DNA from 4 places in the Lysinibacillus sp. NPDC056232 genome. Region 4 is predicted to be linked to each of the others. Evidence: riboswitches for the same ligand, from Rfam matches in the RefSeq annotation. Region 4 holds a riboswitch; each other region holds the start of a gene.
The links. Region 4 has a riboswitch for S-adenosylmethionine ahead of ACFCYJ_RS05520 (YezD family protein). Riboswitches for the same ligand answer to the same signal wherever they lie in the genome.
Positions count from the first base shown of each region.

Region 1: it holds a riboswitch for S-adenosylmethionine, as region 4 does, so the genes downstream of both, ACFCYJ_RS18010 (bifunctional homocysteine S-methyltransferase/methylenetetrahydrofolate reductase) here and ACFCYJ_RS05520 (YezD family protein) in region 4, are expected to answer to the same signal.
Region 2: it holds a riboswitch for S-adenosylmethionine, as region 4 does, so the genes downstream of both, ACFCYJ_RS16530 (MetQ/NlpA family ABC transporter substrate-binding protein) here and ACFCYJ_RS05520 (YezD family protein) in region 4, are expected to answer to the same signal.
Region 3: it holds a riboswitch for S-adenosylmethionine, as region 4 does, so the genes downstream of both, ACFCYJ_RS14265 (Na+/H+ antiporter NhaC family protein) here and ACFCYJ_RS05520 (YezD family protein) in region 4, are expected to answer to the same signal.

Region 1 is NZ_JBHJTF010000026.1:30,957-36,836, reverse strand. It holds gene ACFCYJ_RS18020 (protoglobin domain-containing protein) at 407-1,696, shown strand; gene ACFCYJ_RS18015 (protoporphyrinogen oxidase) at 1,962-3,350, shown strand; SAM riboswitch class I at 3,476-3,575, shown strand; gene ACFCYJ_RS18010 (bifunctional homocysteine S-methyltransferase/methylenetetrahydrofolate reductase) at 3,668-5,515, shown strand; gene metH (methionine synthase) at 5,508-5,880, shown strand, end outside.
Region 2 is NZ_JBHJTF010000022.1:79,068-84,947, reverse strand. It holds gene ACFCYJ_RS16540 (methionine ABC transporter permease) at 1-269, opposite strand, end outside; gene ACFCYJ_RS16535 (methionine ABC transporter ATP-binding protein) at 262-1,287, opposite strand; gene ACFCYJ_RS16530 (MetQ/NlpA family ABC transporter substrate-binding protein) at 1,392-2,222, opposite strand; SAM riboswitch class I at 2,311-2,416, opposite strand; gene ACFCYJ_RS16525 (pyridoxal phosphate-dependent aminotransferase) at 2,649-3,818, opposite strand; gene ACFCYJ_RS16520 (hypothetical protein) at 4,149-4,472, shown strand; gene ACFCYJ_RS16515 (carbon-nitrogen family hydrolase) at 4,822-5,616, shown strand; gene ACFCYJ_RS16510 (PucR family transcriptional regulator) at 5,704-5,880, opposite strand, start outside.
Region 3 is NZ_JBHJTF010000018.1:1,732-7,611, reverse strand. It holds gene ACFCYJ_RS14290 (GmrSD restriction endonuclease domain-containing protein) at 1-1,340, opposite strand, end outside; gene ACFCYJ_RS14285 (DUF7662 domain-containing protein) at 1,356-1,610, opposite strand; gene ACFCYJ_RS14280 (winged helix-turn-helix domain-containing protein) at 1,928-2,497, shown strand; gene ACFCYJ_RS14275 (restriction endonuclease) at 2,530-2,844, shown strand; gene ACFCYJ_RS14270 (protein NO VEIN domain-containing protein) at 2,978-3,988, opposite strand; SAM riboswitch class I at 4,362-4,469, shown strand; gene ACFCYJ_RS14265 (Na+/H+ antiporter NhaC family protein) at 4,577-5,860, shown strand.
Region 4 is NZ_JBHJTF010000005.1:17,794-23,673, reverse strand. It holds gene ACFCYJ_RS05535 (ABC transporter ATP-binding protein) at 1-558, opposite strand, end outside; gene ACFCYJ_RS05530 (acyl-CoA dehydrogenase family protein) at 573-1,715, opposite strand; gene ACFCYJ_RS05525 (ECF transporter S component) at 1,733-2,320, opposite strand; gene ACFCYJ_RS05520 (YezD family protein) at 2,517-2,687, opposite strand; SAM riboswitch class I at 2,756-2,852, opposite strand; gene ACFCYJ_RS05515 (phosphopantothenoylcysteine decarboxylase domain-containing protein) at 3,264-3,938, opposite strand; gene ACFCYJ_RS05510 (hypothetical protein) at 4,310-4,441, opposite strand; gene ACFCYJ_RS05505 (LysR family transcriptional regulator) at 4,602-5,477, opposite strand; gene ACFCYJ_RS05500 (DMT family transporter) at 5,612-5,880, shown strand, end outside.

The DNA.
Region 1 (5,880 bases), on a different contig from region 4:
AGTATTGTGGTAGCTTTTTTTCTGCTTTGATTAATAAGAAAGGTAATAGGTACTTTTCGTTCAATTTATGGTAAAAAATGCATATGTGAAAATTGACAGCTATTTATAAAATGTATAATGTATATGAGGGATTTTGAAAGGTAGTTAGTAGCAATAGCTAATTATAAGGTTACCATTTTCAGTTGATTATAACCCGTAACAGAAGAAAGAGTCATAAGTAATGTATATGGATTTAATATCCTGAGGGGGTTCTCACTAAAAGTTAGGGATGACAATTCTTCAGGATGCGTCCAGAGGGAATGGAAATCAACTCTACGTTATGGTGATGCTTTTTTTATATTATTGGTGAATGGAATTAAATTTTTCTCAGCTTTTAAAAGTACACGGCATGAAAGAGGGTAAATGTGTGATTTTTCAAAAACAGAGAAAGACAACGGCGTTAGATTTAGAGCAATACATTGTAAAAATGGATATAACGAATCGCCATTTAATAAAAAAGCAAATTGATTTGCTTAAATTGACAAAACGGGATTTACAATATTTAAAAGCCTTTCAACCTTTTGTAGAAGGCAATATTGATAACATAGTTAATCGATTTTATGAAATGATTGTAACTGAACGTACTCTAGTAGATATTATTAATAAACATAGTTCTGTAGAGAGGCTGAAAATTACTTTACGACGTCATATTATTGAAATGTTTAATGGTACGATTGATGATGATTTTTATCAAAGGCGCGTTAAAATTGCTAAAGTACATGTCCATATCGGGCTTAAAACACAATGGTATATTTGTGCTTTTCAAGATTTAACAGCATCATTTATTGACTTAGTTGAAGAACATGTTCATCATCCAATGGATCAACTCAATACAATTAGGGCTATCTCAAAAATATCTAATTTTGAGCAACAGTTAGTTTTAGAGGCGTTTGAACATACCATTGATCAACTTCATGAAAAAATAGAACGTAGAAAAGAAGTAATAGAGAAAAAGATTGTAGAGTCTTCGGAATGTCTTGCCACAATATCACAAGAAACGAACAACTCGTTTCATCGCTTAAGTGAACAATCAGATGAAATTAAACAACTAGCAAAAAAATCACTTCAAGTGTCGACTATGGCTGAGAGTCAGGCATTAGAAGGTCGTGAACAATTAAAGAACCAATCGCAAAATATGAGTAATATTATTTACTCACTTGACGATATAGCGGAAAATATTACACAGTTGGCAGATATGTCAAAAGAAATGGAATCGATTATGAATGTTGTGACAAATATTGCTAATCAAACGAACTTGTTGGCTTTAAATGCGGCAATAGAAGCGGCTCGTGCTGGAGAAGCGGGTAAAGGCTTTAGTGTTGTTGCAGATGAAGTGAGAAAACTATCGATTCAAACAAAGGAATCTGTCACATCGGTTGCCACGTTACTACATAAAACGAATGAGCGGACAGTTAATCTTGTTCATTCGCTAAGTAATATTCAAGAAGAGGTAGCTTCCGGTGAGGAAAATATGGTTCAAACGGAAGGACAATTTACTAACATATTGGAAGCTATGACCGAAGCCAAAGAACAAAATGGTCAGATGGAAAAAGAAGTACAAGCAATAGTAGAAGTACTAAGTGAATTAGGTATTGCCTTTAATGAAGTAAAAAATTCTGCTGAAGAACTAGCTAGCTTTGCACAAAATTTAAATTAGTGAAGTGAGAAGCAAGAGACAAAGACAATAAGGTGCTTCACATTGTAGTGTATAAATAACACTATATCAACTCTTAATATATAATATCAGCTAGGTATCGAATATGTGCTGTTAAATTTAATATATGCTAACTGAACATAGAAAAAAATGGAGCTATCCAATGCCTGGATAGCTCCATTTTTGCTAAATTTGTAAAGGGTTTAACGTAATTTTTGATAAAAAAAGTTTATACTGAAATAAAGAACTAAAAATAGGGGCGGTTAATATGAAAACAGTTGTTGTATTAGGTGGCGGAATTACGGGATTGTGTACGATGCATTATCTACAACGCCAAGTTCAGGAGAAAAACTTAAATGTAAAGCTTGTACTCGTTGAAAAGAATACATACCTTGGTGGCAAGCTTCACTCTGCATATGAACAAGGCTTCATTATGGAAACAGGAGCAGATTCTATTGTAGCGCGTCATAAAGGTGTCATGGAGTTAGTAAAAGAACTTAATTTTGAACAAAATCTTGTGTATAACGAAACGGGTATTTCGTATATATACATGAATAATGAGTTACATGCCATCCCTGCAGACTCAACGTTCGGTATTCCTATGAGCTTACAATCTCTTGAGGAAAGCACGCTTGTATCAGCGAAAGGTAAAAAAGAAGCATTAAAAGATTTAACCATGCCAAATGAAGTGTTTACAAAAGAAAGCTCTATCGGGGAATTTTTAACATACTATTTAGGTGAGGAGCTTGTTCAAAACCAAATAGCGCCCGTACTTGCAGGTGTATATTCAGGAGATTTAAATCAGCTTTCCATTGCTTCCACTTTACCGTATTTAATCGATTACAAAAACGATTACGGTAGTATTATTAAAGGTTTCGATGCAAACAGGGAACAATTTGTGAAAGCCGCCAATAAGAAATTTATTTCATTTAGAAATGGGTTATCTTCACTAATAGATCGACTTGAAGAAACATTAACGGATGTAGAAATTATAAAAGGGATTGCCACTACAAGTGTTAAAAAGCAGGAGAATCAATACACTGTTACATTAGCAAACGGAAAAATGATTGAAGCAAATCATGTTGTAATGGCACTGCCAAATGAAGCGGTACAAAGTTTATTGCAGGATGAATCTTTGAACTGCTATTTTGAACGATTCAATACTGCATCCGCCATTACGATTTACTTAGGATTTGATGTACCCGATAATAGATTACCAGCAGATGGAACAGGCTATATTGTGTCACATAATTCGGATGTTATTTGTAATGCAGCAACGTGGACAAGTCGCAAGTGGAAACACACCTCAGCAGAAGGAAAATTACTTGTACGACTTTTTTATAAGAGCATTAACCCTGAGTATGAGAGATTACGTGTGATGACAGATGAAGAGTTAGCAACTGTTGCCCTAGAGGATGTAAGAAAAAGCTTGGGGATTGAGGAAACGCCAACTATTGTTGACGTGACAAAATGGATTGACCAAATGCCGAAGTACGACTTGGCACATCGTGAAGCGTTGCAAGGTCTTGTACAAGAGCTTGAGGAAAACTATCCAAATTTATCAATAGCGGGATGCTCTTATTTTGGAGTAGGCATAGGTGCATGTATTCAAAATGGTAAAAAAATTGGTGAGGAACTTGCTGGAAAACTATCGTAATTGTCTGAATTAAATCAAAATACAATGTTTTTCGTAAAAATTATCCTCTGTTCTGTGAAATAGTCTTGACTCAATCGTTCGTAAACGATATGATTCTTTTAATTATTTAAAAAATTCATACTACATTCTTATCAAGAGAAGCTGAGGGACTGGCCCTATGAAGCTTCAGCAACCAACTTATTGTCAGGTGCTAAATCCAGAAGACCGTTGTGTCGAAGATGAGAAGGAAAAACAATTACGAAACGACGTAAAAGCCTTCTTTTTTTATGAAAGAAGGCTTTTTTTATTTTAAAGAAAAGGGAAGAGAGGCTAGTTTTATGGGATTGCTTGAAAGGTTAAAAACGCATGTTCTTACAGCAGATGGTGCAATTGGTACAGTTTTATATGGCTATGGCTTGGAGTACTGCCATGAGGAAATGAATGTACAGAGACCTGAATTAATTGAAAAGATTCATAGAGAATATATAGCAGCTGGTGCAGATATTATTCAAACGAACACTTACGGAGCTAATGCCATAAAATTAGCCCGTTATGGATTAGAATCTCGTGTGCAGCAGTTTAATGAAGCTGCTATAACGATTGCAAAACGAGCAGCGGCAGATGGTGGACAATTTGTCTTAGGTACTATTGGGGGAATCCGTGGTATTCGTAAAAGTGACGCAACGTTAGAGGGAATTTTAGCAACAGTTGATGAGCAGGCAACTGTTTTACTTGCTGGAAATCCAGATGGTCTTTTACTTGAAACGTATTATGATTTTGAAGAGCTAACAGCGACTTTAACAATGCTACGAGCTAAAACGAAATTACCGATTATTGCTCAAGTTTCTATGCACGAACCCGGAATTTTGCAAAATGGAATGAGCTTAAATAACGCCTTACATAAACTTGAAGCGCTAGGTGCTGATATCGTTGGTGTTAACTGTCGCTTAGGTCCTCACCATACTATACAAGCATTCGAAGGAGTAGAGCTTCCTAAAAAGGCATTTATGTCAGCATATCCGAACGCCTCTCTCCTTGATTTGGAGGATGGCCGTGTCGTATATGAGTCGGAGGCAGATTATTTTGGTCGAGCAGCTGTAGAGCTTCGTGATCAGGGGGTACGTTTAATTGGTGGCTGCTGTGGTACGACACCAAAGCATATTGCTGCAGCGAAAAAATACTTAGAGGAGCTATCCCCGGTCGAGAAAAAGTATGCAAAGCCAGAAAAAGTAGAGGTTGTCCGTGAGGCAGAGCCAGCAAATTATGAGCCATTACATGTAAAAGTAAAGCGTGAACGCTCGATTATTGTAGAGTTAGATACACCAAGACATTTAGAAATCGAAGGCTTTATTGAAGGGGCAAAAAAATTATATGAGGCTGGCGCGGATGTAGTCATGATGGCAGATAATTCACTTGCTTCACCAAGGATTAGTAATGTCGCAATGGGAGCCTTACTGAAAGAAACGCATGGGGTACGCCCGTTAACCCATATAACATGCCGAGATCGTAATTTAATTGGTCTTCAATCACATTTAATGGGATTAAATGCACTAGGAATTCATGATATTTTAGCAGTGACTGGAGATCCGACAAAGGTAGGTGATTTCCCAGGGGCTACTAGCGTTTATGACGTCTCTTCAATGGAGCTCATTCAATTAATAAAACAGTTAAATGAAGGTGTATCGTTTTCAGGGAAACCACTTCGTAAAAAGGCGAATTTCTCTGTGGCGGCTGCCTTTAATCCTAACGTACGTGTGCTCGATCGCGCTGTCTCTCGATTAGAAAAGAAAATTGAATATGGGGCAGATTATTTTATTTCACAGCCTGTTTATTCAAAGGAAAAAATCGTGGAAATTTACGAGGCGACAAAGCATTTAGAAACACCAATTTATATAGGCATTATGCCAGTAACGAGCTATAAAAGTGCGGAGTTCTTACATCATGAAGTGCCAGGTATCAAACTATCGGATGAAGCGTTAGCCCGTATGAAGGCTTGTGGCGATGATAAGGAACGCGCAACACTAGAAGGAATTGCAATTGCCAAGGAATTAGTAGAAGTAGCAACGGAATATTTCAATGGTATTTACCTCATCACACCATTTTTACGCTACGATATGACACTAGAATTAATGAAATTTATTGAGCAATTGGATGAACAGAAAAAAGGGGTAAGTATAAATGGCTAAGCACTTGATTGAAGAACAACTAGAGAAACGAATTTTAATTCTTGATGGCGCAATGGGAACAATGCTACAAAATGAAAATTTATCGGCAGAGGATTTTGGCGGCGAGGAATATGATGGCTGTAATGAAAATCTCGTGCTAACTAGACCAGATGTGCTGGAAAAAATTCATGGAAAATATTTAGAGGCTGGAGCAGATATTATTTGTACAAATACATTTGGAAGTACTCCACTTGTATTAAATGAATATGATCTTGGTGCGAAAGCAGAAGAGATTAATAAACGCGCTGTAGAAATTGCACGCAAAGTAGTGGATGAGTTTTCAACATCCGATTGGCCACGTTTTGTAGCGGGGGCTATGGGACCAA
Region 2 (5,880 bases), on a different contig from region 4:
CCAACGATGATCTTTGTGAACGGTAAAATGAAGAATAGTAAAATAATGAATGGTACCGAGCGAATCATATTAATAAATAAATTGAAAAATTGATAGAGAAATTTATTTTCAAATGATTGCCCCGGGCGAGTTAAAACGATTAAAAGCCCTAAAGGGATCCCAATTAAAATAGAAAAGAATAATGAAATCCCGACCATTTGGAAGGTTTCGATAATCGATTTTCCAATAACATCTGACCAGTCTGCAAAGAAACTTTGAATGCTATTCATTTAATTCGCCTCCTAATTCCTCAACAGATACCCCATTTTCTGTAAAATACGTAAGTGCTTTTTCTACGATATATGCCTCACCGTGTAGATGCACGACAATATTACCGACAATGCCGTTTTTTAATTCAATGATATTGGCTGTTAAAATATTTGGTTGTACATCATAAACTTTGCTCACTTCTGCAAGTAAAGGTTTCCCTGTACTTTCGCCAAGGAATGTTAAACGAATAACTCTTCCCGAAACATTTAATTGCTCGATAAGGGAAGGCGATAAATTACGTTGAGAAATGGTATTTAAAAATTTTCGTGTCGTTGGATGCTGAGGCTTCGAAAATAGCTCTATAGCAGAGCCATATTCCACAACTGTCCCTGATTCAAGAACGGATACATCATCGCAAATTTTTTGAATAACATTCATTTCATGTGTAATGAGTAAAATAGTGATGCCCAGCTCACGATTAATTTTCAAGAGAAGCTCAAGAATGGCGTCAGTTGTTTCAGGATCGAGAGCACTTGTCGCTTCATCACTGAGCAAAATCTCAGGCTCTTGAGCAAGGGCACGTGCAATAGCGACACGTTGCTTTTGCCCCCCAGAAAGCTGGCTAGGGTAGCTATCTAATTTCTCTGTTAGGCCAACAATTTCTGCATATTTTGCAACGCGGTTTTTCACTTCAGAGTCGTTATAGCCTAGAAGCTTTAATGGTACCGCGATATTGTTGTAAACAGTCGCTGTTTTCAAGAGATTAAAATGCTGGAAGATCATCCCGATTTTTTGACGTGTTTTGCGAAGGTCGTTTAGAGAAAGGGAAGTAATATCTACATTGTCGATCAATACTTTTCCTGTTGTTGGACGCTCTAATAAATTAACACAGCGAATAAGAGTACTTTTTCCTGCACCACTGTAGCCAATAACTCCATGGATTTCACCTTTTTTGACATGCAAGTTAATACCATCTACTGCTTTGACGATATCTTTTTTAGTTTTAAATTCTTTTGTGATATTTTCTAATTGAATCATACTGTGATATCTCCTTTCTAAGCCCTTCTATAAAGCAAGAATCTGCTAGTTTTCCGTAGGAGTCTCGCAGATTCTCGATTGTATGAAAGGTCCTTAATCGTCAATTACCAGCCCGGAATAACAGAACCTTTGAATTCTTCTTCAATAAATTTGCGTACTTCATCAGATTGATAAGCTTCAACGAATTTTTTGATTGTTGGGTCGTCTTCGTTTTCAGCACGGACTGCAATGTAATTCACATAAGGAGAGTCAGTAGACTCTAAAAGGATTGAATCTTTTTTAGGATTAATGCCAGCATCAAGAGCGAAGTTCGTATTAATAGCTGCTACATCTACTTCACTAAGCTGCTTCGGAATTTGTGCAGCTTCTAATTCAATGAATTTAAAATTCCTTTTGTTTTCTTCGACATCGCGAATAGATGCTGTTAAGTCTGCACCTTCTTTTAATTTAATGATGCCTGCCTCTTGAAGGACAAATAGAGCACGAGCCCCGTTCGTTGGATCATTTGGTAACCCGAATGTTGCACCATCAGGAACCTCATCGAATGATTTATATTTCTCAGAGTATATGCCCATAGGATTTAAAATTGTTTTTCCTACTGGCACTAAATCTGTTTTGTGATCTTTGTTAAATGCATCGAGGAATGGCTTGTGTTGATAACTATTTACATCAAGATCACCCTCGGCTAACGATGTATTTGGTAAAACATAATCAGAGAAAGTTTTTAGTTCAACCTCTAAGCCATTTTCTTTGGCAACTTTTGCAACAACCTCTGCAATTTGTTCGTGTGGACCAGAAGTCACACCTACTACAATTTTATTTTCATTAATAGCCTTACCTTGACTACCTTTATCTTCTTTAGTACCGCAGCCTACTAATGCTGCTACTAATGTGAGACTTGCTAAACCTAATAAAAATTTGTTTTTCTTTTTCATGAGACATACCTCCAAAGTTGTTTTATCGGTAGTTAAAAATAAAAAAAACTCTCTTATAAACTAAGAGAGGCTCATGAAAAAACGTCCTCTCTTATCTATCAAACGATGATCGTTTGCAGGATTTAGCACCTTCCTTAAAAAAAGGAGGTTGCCGAGCTTCATAGGGCCAGTCCCTCAGCTACTCTTGATAAGAGATTTATATTATTTTTTTGTAAATCCGATATACCTAATATAGATTATAGGATATAGTAAGTCAATTGAATTTTTAAAATATTTTATTTTGCTATACTATTTAGTCGAAAAAGAGTCCGCTAGAAGAAGGGGTAGGGCAACTAAAAAAGATAGGAAATGAAAAACTGTTCTTATAGCAAGTTTGAGCTAATGGAACAGTTTTTCGATAGAGTCTACTTAGGTATGGGGATATGTTCATGAGCTAAATAGGTTTAATTTTTCAACTCTACTGATTGCTTCACGTAAGCGTTCTTCACTAACAAGTAAACCGACCCGCACATAGCCTTCGCCATATTCACCAAAGCCATTACCTGCCGCTACTGCGATATCAGCTTTGTCGAGCAATACATCAGCAAACTGCTCGCTCGTATAACCTAATGGAACAGGGAGCCATGCAAAGAAAGAACCCTTCGGTGCGGTTACGTGCCAACCAATTCGCTGTGCTTCTTCGATAAGAATATTTCGTCGCCGCTCATAAGTCGCTCTTAGCTCATCCGCGCAATCCTGAGATGCTGTAAGGGCAACCGCTGCTGCTTGTTGCACAGCGGGGAATTGACTACAAAATAGATGATCTTGAATAAGGTTAATGGCTGCAACAATATCAGGGTTACCAACTGCAAAACCAATGCGCCAGCCTGCCATATTATACGTTTTGGATAATGTATACATTTCGATACCGACATCTTTTGCACCGTCAGCTTGCAGGAAACTGATAGGTTTATTGCCGTCAAATCCAATCGCCCCATAGGCAAAATCATGTGCTACGATAATGTTGTGCTCTTTTGCAAAGCGTACTGTTTCCTCAAAAAATTCAAGTGTTGCAGTACCACCAGTTGGGTTATTCGGGTAATTCAAGTAAAGCAGCTTCGCCATTTCTTTTACTTCATCGGATAAAGCATTATAATCGGGCAGGAAATTATTTTCTGCAAAAAGCGGCATGACTTCAAAATTAACATCGCCTAATACGACACCAGATAAGTAATCTGGATACCCTGGATCGGGTAACAGCATTGTATCCCCGGGGTTTAAAACGGCTAACGGTAACTCAACAAGACCGATTTTCGTACCACCGAGAATAGCTACTTCTGTTTCAGGATCAATGTCAACATTGTATTCACGTTTGTAGAAGTTTGCTGCTGCTTGGCGTAATTCTGCTATGCCACGAAATGGAGAGTATTTATGATTTTGAGGATTTTCTGCTGCCTCCTGTAATGCTTTAATAATGTGTGAAGGAGTGGGTTGGTCAGGATTACCTTGACCAAGATTAATAACATCACGCCCTTCAGCTAGAGCAGTGTTTACTTTTTGCACAAGTGCTGCAAAAAATTGAGTTGGAAGTTGCTGTAGTTTTTTTGAGAATTCCATCCATGTTCACCTTTTTCAGAATATAATAATTATTAAAGATATGAAGCAAATAGTATTACTTTTTTTACTAAATGTCTATAGCCATCATATAAAAGAAACAGCGAATAGAGAACGACCAGTACCGTTTTATAACCGGCTTAAGGAAAGTGTTGGTCGTACACAGATGTAGTTTTGTAATATAGTTTGATAATTTATAAAAAAACACATTAAGGAAAGTATGGTGTAATCATGTGATAGAAGTGAATAAGGCGTTGATCAAATGACCGCATAGACTTTTTCTTGAAATGGATTTTATCCACTTATATTTTTTAAAAAAGGGGAAGGTAGATTATGAATACGGAAGCCATATTAGAAATTTTATTATACAAATTAGAAGAAGGTACTGGAAATGAATTTCACAAAATAATGGTAGAACAAAGTATTCCTCTTCACGAAAAAGAAAAAATGAAAGTTATTAGTTATGGTCAATCTTTACATAACCCTGATTCGTATTATTTAATAAGGGAATATGAAAATAGTAAACATTTGGAGAACTCACAACGAAAATTTTATAGTAATTCTGAGTGGTTAAATGGTCCAAGAGAGCAAATCATATCTAAGATTAAAACTAGTACCCAATCTATTATACCTAAAACCAGTCTAGAATATTTATGACATAAATGAAAACTACTAATTAATAGTCTTCTTGAACTAACGAGAACTTTGGTTGAATATATCATGAAAAGGCCACTCCATGATGGGTGGTCTTAATTGTTGTTTTTATTAGAAGAAAGACCACCTTTTTATGGATGGTCCACAGTGAAAAATAGGCGACTTCAGGAGACCCAAAAGTGACCAAGCGACTGAAGAAATCTAAATTAGACTACTTTTAAATGTAGTATAATGAAATTCACAAAAGCATAAATGCAGTGAAACAAACGCTTTTGTAAGTGTTGAAAGTTGTTTGTACATTAAATCTAAAAGGTATTACTTTTTTTACTAATTGTCTAGAGGAGGAATAACAATGAAAATCGGTTGTATTCAATTAAACGTAGGCTTTGGCAAAGTAGAAGAAAATTTTGCTCGCGCTGAGGACAAAATTCGTGAAGCGGCAAAACAAGGTGCAGAAATTATTGTACTACCGGAAATGTGGAATTCAGGCTATGCACTTGAAAAATTACCAGAGCTTGCAGATGTGGATGGAGAACGTTCGAAAGCATTTTTATCAGGTTTAGCGAAAGAGCTTGGCGTACATATTGTTGGTGGCTCTGTTTCAACGAAGAAGGGCGATAAATTTTACAACACGATGTATACGTTTGATAACAATGGTGAGTTAGTAGGTGAATATAACAAGGCACATCTTTTCCGTTTGATGGACGAGCATTTATATTTAGAAGCGGGCGATGAAATGAATCGCTTTGCCCTAGGTGATATCGAGGCTGCAGGCGTGATTTGCTATGATATTCGCTTCCCAGAATGGCTACGTGCTCACGCCTTAGAGGGAGCAAAGGTATTGTTTGTACCGGCGCAATGGCCGACACCACGTATCGACCATTGGAAAACATTGTTGCAAGCACGTGCCATTGAAAATCAATGCTTTGTGATCGCTGTTAATCGTATTTCTAGAAAGGTAGAAAACTTCAATGGTCAATCAATGATTATTCAACCATGGGGCGAAGTGCTTTGGGTTGGCGCAGAGGATGAAGAAGTCGCTGTCATTGACGTGGACTTCTCGATTGTCGATGAAGTACGAGGCAGAATTCCAGTTTATGACGACCGCAGACCAGGATTATATAGCGGAGTAGTTACCGAAAATTAAAATCTGATAGCACGCTCAAGGAACAAAGCAACCTTGAGCGTGCTAACCAATCAACACCACCGATAAACCCCGCAAAAGCAAAGTATTTTAGTTTTTATCCTCAATTAAAGAATTAGCAAGCAACATAAATTCAAGCGTAATCCGATTATGCCCCTTCATGAAATTTTCCCCTAAGAGACTTTCAAGCTTTTTTAAACGATGGTAGAGCGTTTGGCGGACGATGAACAGTTGGTTGGCAGTTTGTTGTTTGGAGCCGTTCGTTTG
Region 3 (5,880 bases), on a different contig from region 4:
AAAGAAAGTAATCTGGTAGGTTGGAAGTATGCTCGTTGTACAGTATCTGGTTCTTTTCCTCCATCAATCCATTCCATCATTCCAGAAACATCCGTAGCAAATCTAGTTTCATTTGCTCCTCCATACATCTCACCAAATACACCACACCAATACCAACTAGATATTTTTTGTTTCACTGTGCTATCCTGTGCTTTGCTTTTAAGTACCGTGAACATAACCGATAATGGGATTAATTGAGTACTGTATGGTAAATCACGTGCAGTAAAAATCCGTTGTTCCTTCAAAAAGTTAGCCGCTTGAATAAAGCCTTCCATTAAATCCTCTGAATACTTTTGATATTTCTCTAAGGTTAGTTTTAAAACATCACGTTTTTTACAACTTATTGCTTCCCCACCATTTTTACGAACATAATAGCGATCTAAAAGCGTTATCGCAGTTAAAAAATCTGATGAAGATACTACTTTTAGTAGTGCTTGATCTTGATTTGCATACGATAAAGCAGACAAATCGATCATTTTTTTCATTCGTTCTTCCCAATCTTTTCGAAGTTCAAAATTATCTGCAGCAAAAGTAGCTGTTACCAATTCAAAAACAGTTAACGAGACTCCGCCAGTATTTACATTTTCAAAAACTTGGCAAACGGCATCTTTAGGTGTATTTTTTCCTAAAGTAATAACTGGCACTTTATACGTTTGAATTGGTACTAGTACTTCTTTGTTAAATTCTATATAATCTTGAAAGATTAAAGGGTCGTAATTATAGAATTTTTGATACTCACTCATCCACATCATGCATTCCACAGAATCATAGACAATGTTTAATGGAAACATTTTATTAGCAAATTCTTTCTCTCGCGTACTAACATCTAGCTCTATATCTCGCCCAAAATTTGTTCGGATAATTTTATCTTCTGGAACAGAAATTACTGCATCTACACGGTCCGTTGTACTATTCAAGCTTTTTTCAATATCTAAATAATAATAGCGTTGGATTTCTTTATTTTTTTCAGTACGCGTTTGTACCGGTTTTCTCGAATATAAAGAGTTAAAAATTGACGTCATCCTTTGCTGTCCATCCAAGACTAAAATTTCTGGACTATCTGCTGCATTAGCACCTGTAAACGGGCGATATTTAAAACGAATTTCACCATTTTCACTAAACTCCAAAAACATCAATGCTCCAACAGGGTATGCATTTGAAATACTTGCGATTAATGCTTTTATACGATGATCATCCCAAACCCATCCACGCTGGAAATCTGGTAGTTGAATTTGTCCATTCTCTATATTTTTTAAAATATCTACAATTGCTGTATCATTTGACTTAAATGTGCTACTCATTTTAATCTCCTTTTTTCATCTTATTATATCTTTCTTAAAAATAACTTGATTTCCCAATTGAATTGATTGAGTTTTGTAACCAGCGTCAACCCAAGAGTGCGCTTGTGTATGAGAACCAATATTATTACTCCACCAAGCAGAATATTTATATGCTGAGTCGGGAAGTTTAAAACCTAAAATCATTTCGATATTTCCAAAAGAAAGTGTAATACACTCTGAACCATTTGATTTTAAAAATTGTTGTAGTTGCAAATACTTTTCCCCACGCATTATATCCCTCCTCCGGTATTAAATCACACAAACTCTAAATGTGGACGCTTCCCTTACATAAAAGGTAAATGTTTCACGTAATTATTTCCTATATTTATGGCTGACTTCAAGACCAATAAAACACTCAGGATGTGTTCTTTCTTCCAATAAGCTGTTTAATCTCCAATTCTACTTCTTATCAAAACGCCCTAAAAATGGCATTAAATTATATTTTTTCCTTATACCTATATTATACATAATATTAAGTCCCACATCTTATACAATTATCGTAAAATAAAAATATAGATTTTTTATATTAATACAAAGGAATGACTCACTTGCAAATACCTACTTATGAACAATTTATGTATCCCTTTTTAGACTATCTAAAAGATGAAAATGAGCATACATTAAAAGAATTGTATGAATTTTTACCTCACTATTTCAATTTATCAGAAGAACAAGTAGAAGAACTTCTCCCTAGTGGAAATCAAACAGTTGTCGTTAATCGAATAGGTTGGGCACGTACTTATCTTAAAAATGCCGGTCTAATAAGTAGTCCAAAACGTGCTGTATTTAAAATTACATCCGAAGGCTTAAAACTTCTTAAAGATTCGTCTGATAAAGAAATCAATCAGAAAGTATTAGAACGTTATCCTCAATTTTTAGCATTTAAAAATCGTACAAAACCTTCCACAGATTCTGATATACAAACAGTTATTTCTGAGGATTCCAGGACCCCCTTAGAAATTATGAATGAAAACGATCAAATCTTAAAGCAATCATTGCAAACCGAACTATTAGAAAAAATTATGGAATGCTCTCCTCAATTCTTTGAGCAATTAATTGTAAAATTAATCGTAGCAATGGGTTACGGAGGATCGATTTCTGATGCTGGGAAGCGGTAGGAAAATCTGGTGATGGTGGAATCGATGGCATTGTGAAAGAAGACATCTTGGGGTTAGATAAAATCTACTTACAGGGAAAACGTTGGACAAATCCAGTTTCAAGACCTGATATCCAAGCATTTGTAGGAAGCTTAGTAGGCTTTAAAGCTAACAAAGGGATTTATATCACTACATCTCGTTTTACAAAAGAAGCAATTACATATTCCGAGAGTATCGATAAATCATTAATATTAATTGATGGAATGAAACTTACTGAGCTCATGTTTTTATACAATGTAGGTGTATCGAATGTACAGATCTTTACAATAAAGCGTATGGATTTAGACTTTTTTGAGGAAGGTTTATAACCCGGAGGCAAAATGCAGCAAGCTTATTTGAAGTTTGCTGCATTTTTTAAGATATATCGAGTCTTTCTTATGTAGAGAAAAATCCTATTCTTTATCGTCAAGTATAGGAGAATTTATTTTGAAGTTTAATAATTCATTTATTGTTTTCTACTCGTGTGCCATATACATCAATTGTTGATGGAATATATGCATACTTACGTGTCAACAAATCATTTACTGAGTTATAACTACTAAAGTCATTATCTATTTCCATTTTCATCTCACTTTTCTTGCCTACACCATATACACGTACTAGCCACATTTCATCCTTATACTGAATAATTTTTTCCAATTCAGGATAAGAAATTGAGTAGACTGCACTTGTATTTGTTGATGTTGTACCCTTAACTTTAATTTTTATTGGTTTTGGAGGAGACTGTGGCTGTAAATAATCAAATGCTGTAATATCGTATCCTAATCCATCACCTTGCGTTTGCTCTACATGCTCTACCTGTTCTCCGTATTTTTCACCGAATACTTCTATTACTTTCTTTTTCACATATTCAAATACTTTTTGCTCTGCAGTATCACCAATTTTTTTACGTTTTTTCAAGTCTTTTTGTAGCTTTTTTCTAACTCTAGACTCTCCCTGCTCGTAACTAGAAGTCGCAAACATTTCCTCGTTAATTTCACCATCTTCTATTAGTTCTGCTTCAGGGCTATCTTCGTTAAAAAAGTTGTCAAACAAGCTAGCCCAAGCTTTAGGACAGGGAAATAAGTAAGCCTGATTCCCTCGTCCATTTTCTTGAAAGGCTGAATATTTTTGCGGACGATCAGATTCCATATCTCCCCAAACATCTCTAATCATAATTGGACGTTCTAAAATTGTGTAATCTACATCCACCTTATATCCTTCATCTGACCATAGATTTTTCTCCTGTAGCTCATGCGGTTGTTCTGCAATATAACAATCTGACGTTGCTATACCTACCGCTCGAATTGCTTGATCATAACAGCTGTAAATTTTATTTCCAGCCTTAATTGTAGCCATTCGTTCGTACGCATGATTACTATTTCCATTTTTGTTTTTTTGAGGGGACCACATATATCCTCCGATGATTTCTTCTTCGTGTGTAGCATTTTGCATTACAATAAAATTACTCATATGTTCACCCTTAGTTTCAGGAAACGTTCCATTTCAATTTTAATATTTTTTGAATTTTGTATTTTTACTATAATTTATGATTATTACATTGTCAAAAAGTTCATTAATAGATGAATAATCTTAAACGTTTATAGTTTGGCTCTATTTATGATTACGGGCAGTGTGTTTTTAATTACGAGAGATTAAAGACACTAAATTTCACGAAGATTTAAAGCTTCTCTCATTTTGCCGTGGTAGCCTTAAAGTAAAGTAAACTTTTTTGAGAAAATGTACTTTGATGTCGTTTTGAAATTCAGTTTGATTAAAAATAAGTTGCAAATATAGATGTTTTATTATAACATTTTATTATTGTACAAAAAATAATATGTTTTTCTTCTTATCAAGAGAGATGGAGGGACTGGCCCTATGAAATCTCGGCAGCGGAACTTTGTGAGTAAGTTACTGTGCCAAATCCAGCAAGCAATGGCTTGATAGATAAGAGGAGTGTTTTATAGATATAAGACCTCTTCTTGTTATTTCAAGAAGAGGTCTTTTTTAGGAAGAGAATGGACAAAGACGTATCCATTTTTAATTTTTGGAGGTAGAACAATGAAGAAAGAGAATCCATGGGCGTTAATCCCATTTGTTGTTTTTTTGGTTTTATTTATTGGTTCAGGGGTTATTACAGGTGATTTTTACGCCTTCCCTGTCATTGTAGCCATTGCCATTTCGGGCGCTGTGGCTCTGGCGATGAATCGAAAAGAATCGTTTTCGCAAAAGGTTGATATTTTTTGTAAAGGCGCAGGAAATTTAAATGTCATGCTGATGGTTGTTATTTTTCTATTGGCTGGAGCCTTTTCAGAGGTAGCAAAAGGCATGGGGGCAGTGGACTCCACTGTTAACTTTGCTCTGTCAGTCATTCCGCCAAACTTACTTGTCGTAGGCTTGTTCATCATTGCCTGCTTTATCTCCCTATCAATGGGTACTTCGGTAGGAACAATTGTTGCACTGGCACCAATTGGAGTTGGGATCAGCGAGCATACCGACTTTTCCATGGCTTTAGTAATGGCAGCGATTGTTGGCGGTTCGATGTTTGGCGATAATTTATCCTTTATTTCAGATACAACCATCACTGCCGTTCGTTCACAAGGTGCACAAATGAAGGATAAATTTAAGGTGAATTTTTGGATTGTGTTGCCGGCAGCTATTGTAACGAGCATTATTTTAGGGGTTATCACAATGGGTGAAACGGCGACACAAGTAGAGCATTTAAGCTATAGCTGGGTAAAAATTGTTCCCTATGTTTTGGTTATTATTTTTGCGCTAGTAGGAATGAATGTTTTCCTTGTCCTTGCATTTGGGATTGTTCTCGCCGGGGCTGTTGGCTTAGCGGATGGTAGCTATCAGTTAATGGACCTTTTTCAAAAGATTGGCGAAGGAATGTCAGGCATGTATGAAATGGCATTTCTCGCGATCTTAATAGCTGGAATGGTGGAGATTATTAAGCTTAACGGGGGAATTGACTTCCTACTTCACCTTGCCACACGAAGAATTAAATCAAAAAAGGGTGCTGAATTCGGGATTGCCGGCCTTGTGAGTCTTACTAATTTCTCTACTGCCAATAATACAATTGCTATTTTAATTGCTGGTCCACTTGCAAAAAATATTGCTGATCAGTATGGGATTGAGCCGAGAAAGTCCGCAAGTATATTAGATATTTTCTCCTGTACGATCCAAGGTCTTCTGCCATATGGGGCCCAATTCCTGGCAGCCGCAAGTGTAGCTGGAATATCGCCAGTGAGCATGCTGCAATACTCTTTTTACCCGATTTTGATAGGAATTTGTGGGATTATCGCTATCCTTAGTGGATACCCGAAACCAAAGAAAGTCTGAACTTCATTACTTTAAAGTGA
Region 4 (5,880 bases):
CGGTTCATCCATTAGTAGTAAATCTGATCCGTAAGCCAATGCACGGGCTATGGCTGCACGTTGCTTCATCCCTCCAGACATTTGTCCAGGATATTTTGTAATGACGTGGCCTAGATTGACAAGCTTTAAATAATCCTCTGCAAGCTGTTGTAATGCTTGTTTCTTTTTCGTTTTCCCAAGCTTTTGTTTTAATGCAAGCACAATATTGCTACGTGCCGTTAACCAAGGAAACAGAGAATAATCTTGGAATACTACACCGCAATCTGGCGCCTGTGTTTGAAGCGACACATCATCAATCGTAATGTCTCCGGCGTTTGGTTGCTCGAGTCCTGCAAGCAAACGAAGAAAGGTACTTTTTCCACAACCACTCGGGCCCATCAGAACGAGAAATTCACCTTCCTGCACATTGATCGAAATGTCGTTTAAAATTCGAACATTTTGATAACCGAAATGAATGTTTTTCGCCTCTATTTTATTTTTTGTTGCTGGCGCAAGCGCCTCATTCGTCTTCTCCAAGTCATTATTGTCATGCTTTTCTACACGCTCTAATAGCACCATGATATTCACCCCTTCTAACGTTGTAAGACACGTCTTCCTAATTCTTGTATGGTCATATCTACTGGCACATGTAGCGTCATCGTCCGTAAATTACGCCAGTAGCGATCAAAGCCGTAGCGATTAGCTGTAGCACGACTTCCCATAACCTCAAACATACGAGAAGTGATGTCTAGCCCTATTTTCGTCGTCACAATTTTCGCAACATTCGCAGCATCGTCTAACGCTTCACGTTCTGCTAGCGTTATGTTACTTCCTTTTAGCCAAAGCTTTTGGAACAATTCATCTGAACGTTCCACCACTAATTTGGCCGCCTCTACCTGAGCAAAAAATTCACCAAAATGTTTTTGAATAATTGGATCCTCTGTTGCTGAAGTGTAGAGCGGTGAACGCGCTCTCGTTTCAGTTTGTGTGTAAATTCTTGCTGCTTCAAATGCGCCTTCTACAATACCTAAATACAGATGATTTAAGATAAAGCTTGAAATATTTAAACGTAGGCGAGAAAACTCATCGCGATTAAAGCCATTCTCCAGTACTTCATTAAGTTCCACACGTACCGCATGAAATTCGACTGTCCCACTATCTGTCTGACGTTGACCAAAATTATCCCAATCCCCTTTCACTTCTATACCTATTCGTTTAGTAGGTATTATAGCCAACAAAGGCTCTTCCCGACCTTCTAACAGCGCTGATGCTAACAAATAATCAGAATCTACACTACCTGAGCAAAATGTTTTCTTACCTTCAAAAATGTAATGTTTGTCATGCTTCGTTGCCGTTAACTTAATATCAATAGGGTTAAAGGCATTGCCCCAAAATAAATTTCGTTGTACGGTTTCCGTATAATAACGCACTTTTTGCTCTTCATTTCCACATAAATGTGGCGTCGTTAAATTGACAAAATGATAACCAAAAATATGTGCTAGCGAGCTATCTACTCTAGCAAAAATACGCACAACCTGTAGGACATCAAGCCAATCACCTCCTAAACCACCATATTCAGTCGGAATTAAGAGTTTTAAAAGTCCACTTTCCCGTATTAAATCTCGCTCATTTTTAGCATTCCCCCCTGCTTGATCTCGCGTGACGGCTGTTTCCTTAAATTTTTGCGCAAGCGAAGTTGCAATTTCTTCAATCTTTTTAACTGTTTTTGTCGTCATTATTATACCTCCTGTTTTTAATATGTACGATTATATTTCAAGCATTGCTGAGCCATCCAAGTTCGAATATTTCGGAATACTATCATTGTTACAATCATGACAATGACACCTTTCACTAGATTGAATGGTAGAATCCCTAATACAATCATATCTGTTAAAGCATCCCCCTTCACAGGTTCCATTCCTAAAAATAAAGTGTACATTGGTAGGAAAAGCACATAATTCAGAAGGCTCATACCAACTGCCATCGAAGCTGTACCTGCAAGCAAACCAATGACAAGCCCCTTCCCACTTTGTATTTTTGAATAGAAGAAATACACCGGGATGATAAATAACACGCCTGTTGTAAAGTTGGCCATATGCCCTACCGGTACACCAGTCATGCTTCCTGACAATAACCAATCCAATATATTTTTTAATAGCTCCACTAAAATCCCTGCAACTGGTCCCATCGTCATTGCTGCTAATAAGGCCGGCACATCACTAAAATCTACCTGTAAGAAACTAGGAAACGGTGGTAACGGAAAATTAAATAACATCAATACAATTGATATACTACTCAGTACACCAATATTCATGAAATATCTTAATCTCAAATTGCTCACTCCTTTTTAAATCGCTACTAATTAAGAAAAACTTCAATCAGATGGGTATTCTTCATACCTACGGATCCTACGTTGAACCAATCGGGCTTTTACGGTCAGTTCAGTGCCCTTCTTACTGCCGTAAAACGGGGTCAAAAAAAACCACATATAAGCGTAGGAAAGATTCCTGCTTATGATGTGGCCTCCAGATTTCTAGTCAGCTGCGATTATTCGGTTTTTTTTGTGGAAATCTTTGCTTTTCAAGTCGATTAATTTGCACAATAACGCCATCTTGAATGGTGATATGCACCTCGCCAAATTGTAGATTTTGAATAGCATTGGCAATCACTTCTAATTTCTTGTCATCAATCTTTGCTGTTTGAGACATTCCGATACACCCCTTCTCATACTTTTTTGTACAAAAGAGGTCAACGCATCATGATGATTCGATGGACCCCCTTATCTGTCAGAAAACTCTGCTGGATTTGGCACCGATTCATATCGGTTGCCGAGGCTTCATTAGGCCAAGTCCCTCCGCTTCTCCTGATAAGGTATTACGTTTCTTGGAAATAATTCTATAATTCTGAAAACCTATTGTCAATATAAATATTACAAAACCTAGACGAATACTATGAAATTAAGCGAAATGGTTCATTTTGTCAGTAAAAGGGACGCAAAATTTATGAAGAAAGCTTGTGAAAGTTTTAGCCTGAGTTCCTCTTTTTCAGCGGATGTTTGGACACCCACTGAAAAGTAGCTTAAATCCGCATTCATCTCACACTTCTGCTGAAAGAAGTTAAATAACTTTATTGGGTTTTCTTAAATACCTGAGGTCCATAAAAAAACTGTGTAGACGCACTTTCCGTCTGCACAGTTTTTTTGCTAGCATAAATTGAATGATTTTTTTCATCGCTGATAGGGATGACTTCTTCGCTGATAGACATCGCACTCGCATAAGAGAGATTTAATGTTTTTGTAAGCATCCCATTAATGCTTTGGCTGTTTGTTCTTTGCCCATCACCTTAATGGGTTGTCCTTCAGCCGGTACGATCCAATGTGGCTCATCTCCACCATATAAAGACTGTGAGCTATTAGCTACCATAAATTGAGCATTGGCCGATTCCATCCGTAGACGTGCCCGGGACAGTAAAAATTCCTCATCATCCGTTGCCTCAAGTTTAAAGCCTACTAGAGTAACTTTCGGCTGCCACCCCTTTATTTGACCTAATACTTTAGGTGCCTTTTTAAAGTGGATGATAGGTGGCTCGTCAGATGGCATTTTACCGGTTTCCTCAAGTAAATTCCCAGATTGGTCATACACTTTGTCAATGAGCCAATCAGAACCTGCAGCCGCCATAACAACGATATCTATCTGTTCTTCCTGAACAGCATGTCGAACTTTCTCGCCTAAATCTTCAATGCCTTCAAATCCAATGGTACGCATTTTATCTTTATTCGTTGGAAGCTGTGCGAAATAACCATGCATATACAATACGTTTGCCCCAGCCGCTAGTGCCGCTTCAGCTAAATAACAGCCCATCGACCCTTTCGATAAATTCGTATGTCCACGCACACGATCCCATTTTTCAAGTGTTCCCCCACTTGTAATGAGTACGGTCTTACCTCGTAATGTCCCCATACACTCACCTTTTTTCTAATCAATTTCGCCTTGGCGTAATTGTAGCTGTCGCTTTGCTTTCGCTACAGAAAACATTTGCCGCTGACGCTTCGCTTTCGCGCAGATAAACAATGCGTCCGGATTTTGAATTGTGCCTAGGCCTGCACGAGGGCCGACACGATGTCGGTCATTTCGGTAATGCCACAGGACGTGGCGTTTTTACCGATGCAGGTCAGTTAGCCGTTTTCGCAGGATGAGAATATTTTAGGCTAACATCCTTGTATTCATCCCTTTGAAAATCCGTGACATCCGCCGGAGGCTTTGGGCCAACATGATGTTTTCTGTGCGAAAGCGCAGTGCTAACGTAGCGTCAGCAACATGATGTTGGTCACTCAGTCGTGTGTTGCTGTCGCTGCGCTTTCGCACAGATAAATTGCTACAGGACGTGGCGTTCTTAGACTGAGTTCCTCTATTTCAGTAGGTGTTTGGACACCCACTGAAAAAGTAATCAAAATTGCATTCATCTCTCCATCTTTAGAGGTGGGAATCTTCTGTACCTGCCGCTACGCTTTCGGTACAAAAAAGATCTGCTGAATGAAGATAAATATACAAATACTATTTTAACGTAATGCTATGTGATGCTTCAATGTTGTTTTTATAGCGCTTGTTGCTCTCCACTAAAAATTATTTCATATTTTGCTCTTTTAACCAGGAACTTAATATCTCCGCAAATTTCTTTGTTACTGGTGATGCTTGGTGATTCATAGCTAATCCAATTGTGCGATAGCCTCCTTGTTTTAAAGGTATGGCTTTTATCGTAGGTGGTAAGTTATTTATCACTAATTTCGGTAAAATACTAATTCCAAGCTGATGAGAAATCATCGAAATAATCCCTACCTCTTCCGATAATTCAAAGCGAATATTTGGCTTCACGTGATATTGCTCTAACAGGACTTTTACATCATTTGTCCCTTTATATGAAGTCATGATAAATGGCAAATCTTCTAGTTCAACAATATCAATTTCTGCTTTATCATAGAGTGGACTTTTATCGGAGACAATACACAGCAATGGATCTTGCTGTAGTTCAGTATACCGAAATTGCTTTGACTTTTGACCATTTAAAAATCCTGCATCCACCTCTCCACTCAATAGCCATTGTTCTATTTCATAATAATCTCCCTCACGTAATTCAACTTGTATACCAGGAAATTGATTTTCCATAATATGAACAATTTCTGGCATCCAGTTTGAAGAAATACTTGAAATCACACCAATTCGTACTTTCCCACGCGTAACGCCGAGTATATGTGCTGCTTCTTGCTGTAACAGTTCCTGTGCATCGAGGACATGCCTCATTGCCCTTAACATTGTATCTCCTTCACTTGTTAACGTGACACCCGCTCGACTTCTGTGAATGAGTGCAAAGCCGAAATCCTTTTCTAAGCTTGAAACAGCATGACTTACAGCAGATTGGGTTAATCCTAATGCCTCTGCTGCTTTTGTAAAGCTAGCTACCTCAGCCACTTTATTCAAAATCTCATATTTGACTAAACTCATTGTCTTGTCCTCGATATACATGAATTTTTTTAATACTGATTATTATAAACATTCGTTTTACTAATCACAATACAAGAGATATAGTAAATTTTAGGTTGAAAACTGTTTTAGTACACAGATTGTGGGTGAGCATAATGAGTATCCAAGGAAAAGCAAATTTATTAATGGTTATAGTAACAATGTTTTGGGGATTATCTTATACCTTTATGGTAATGGGGCTTGAAACAATGGCTGTTTATAATGTGGTGGCATTGCGTTGTATCATCGCATTTTTCGTAGCAGGTATCATCTTTTATAAACGTATAATTAAGGCCGATGCTAAAACTTTAAAATATGCGGCTATTCAAGGGTTTCTATTATTCATTGTGTTTGTTCTAAGCTTATTGGGACTAGAAACAACTTC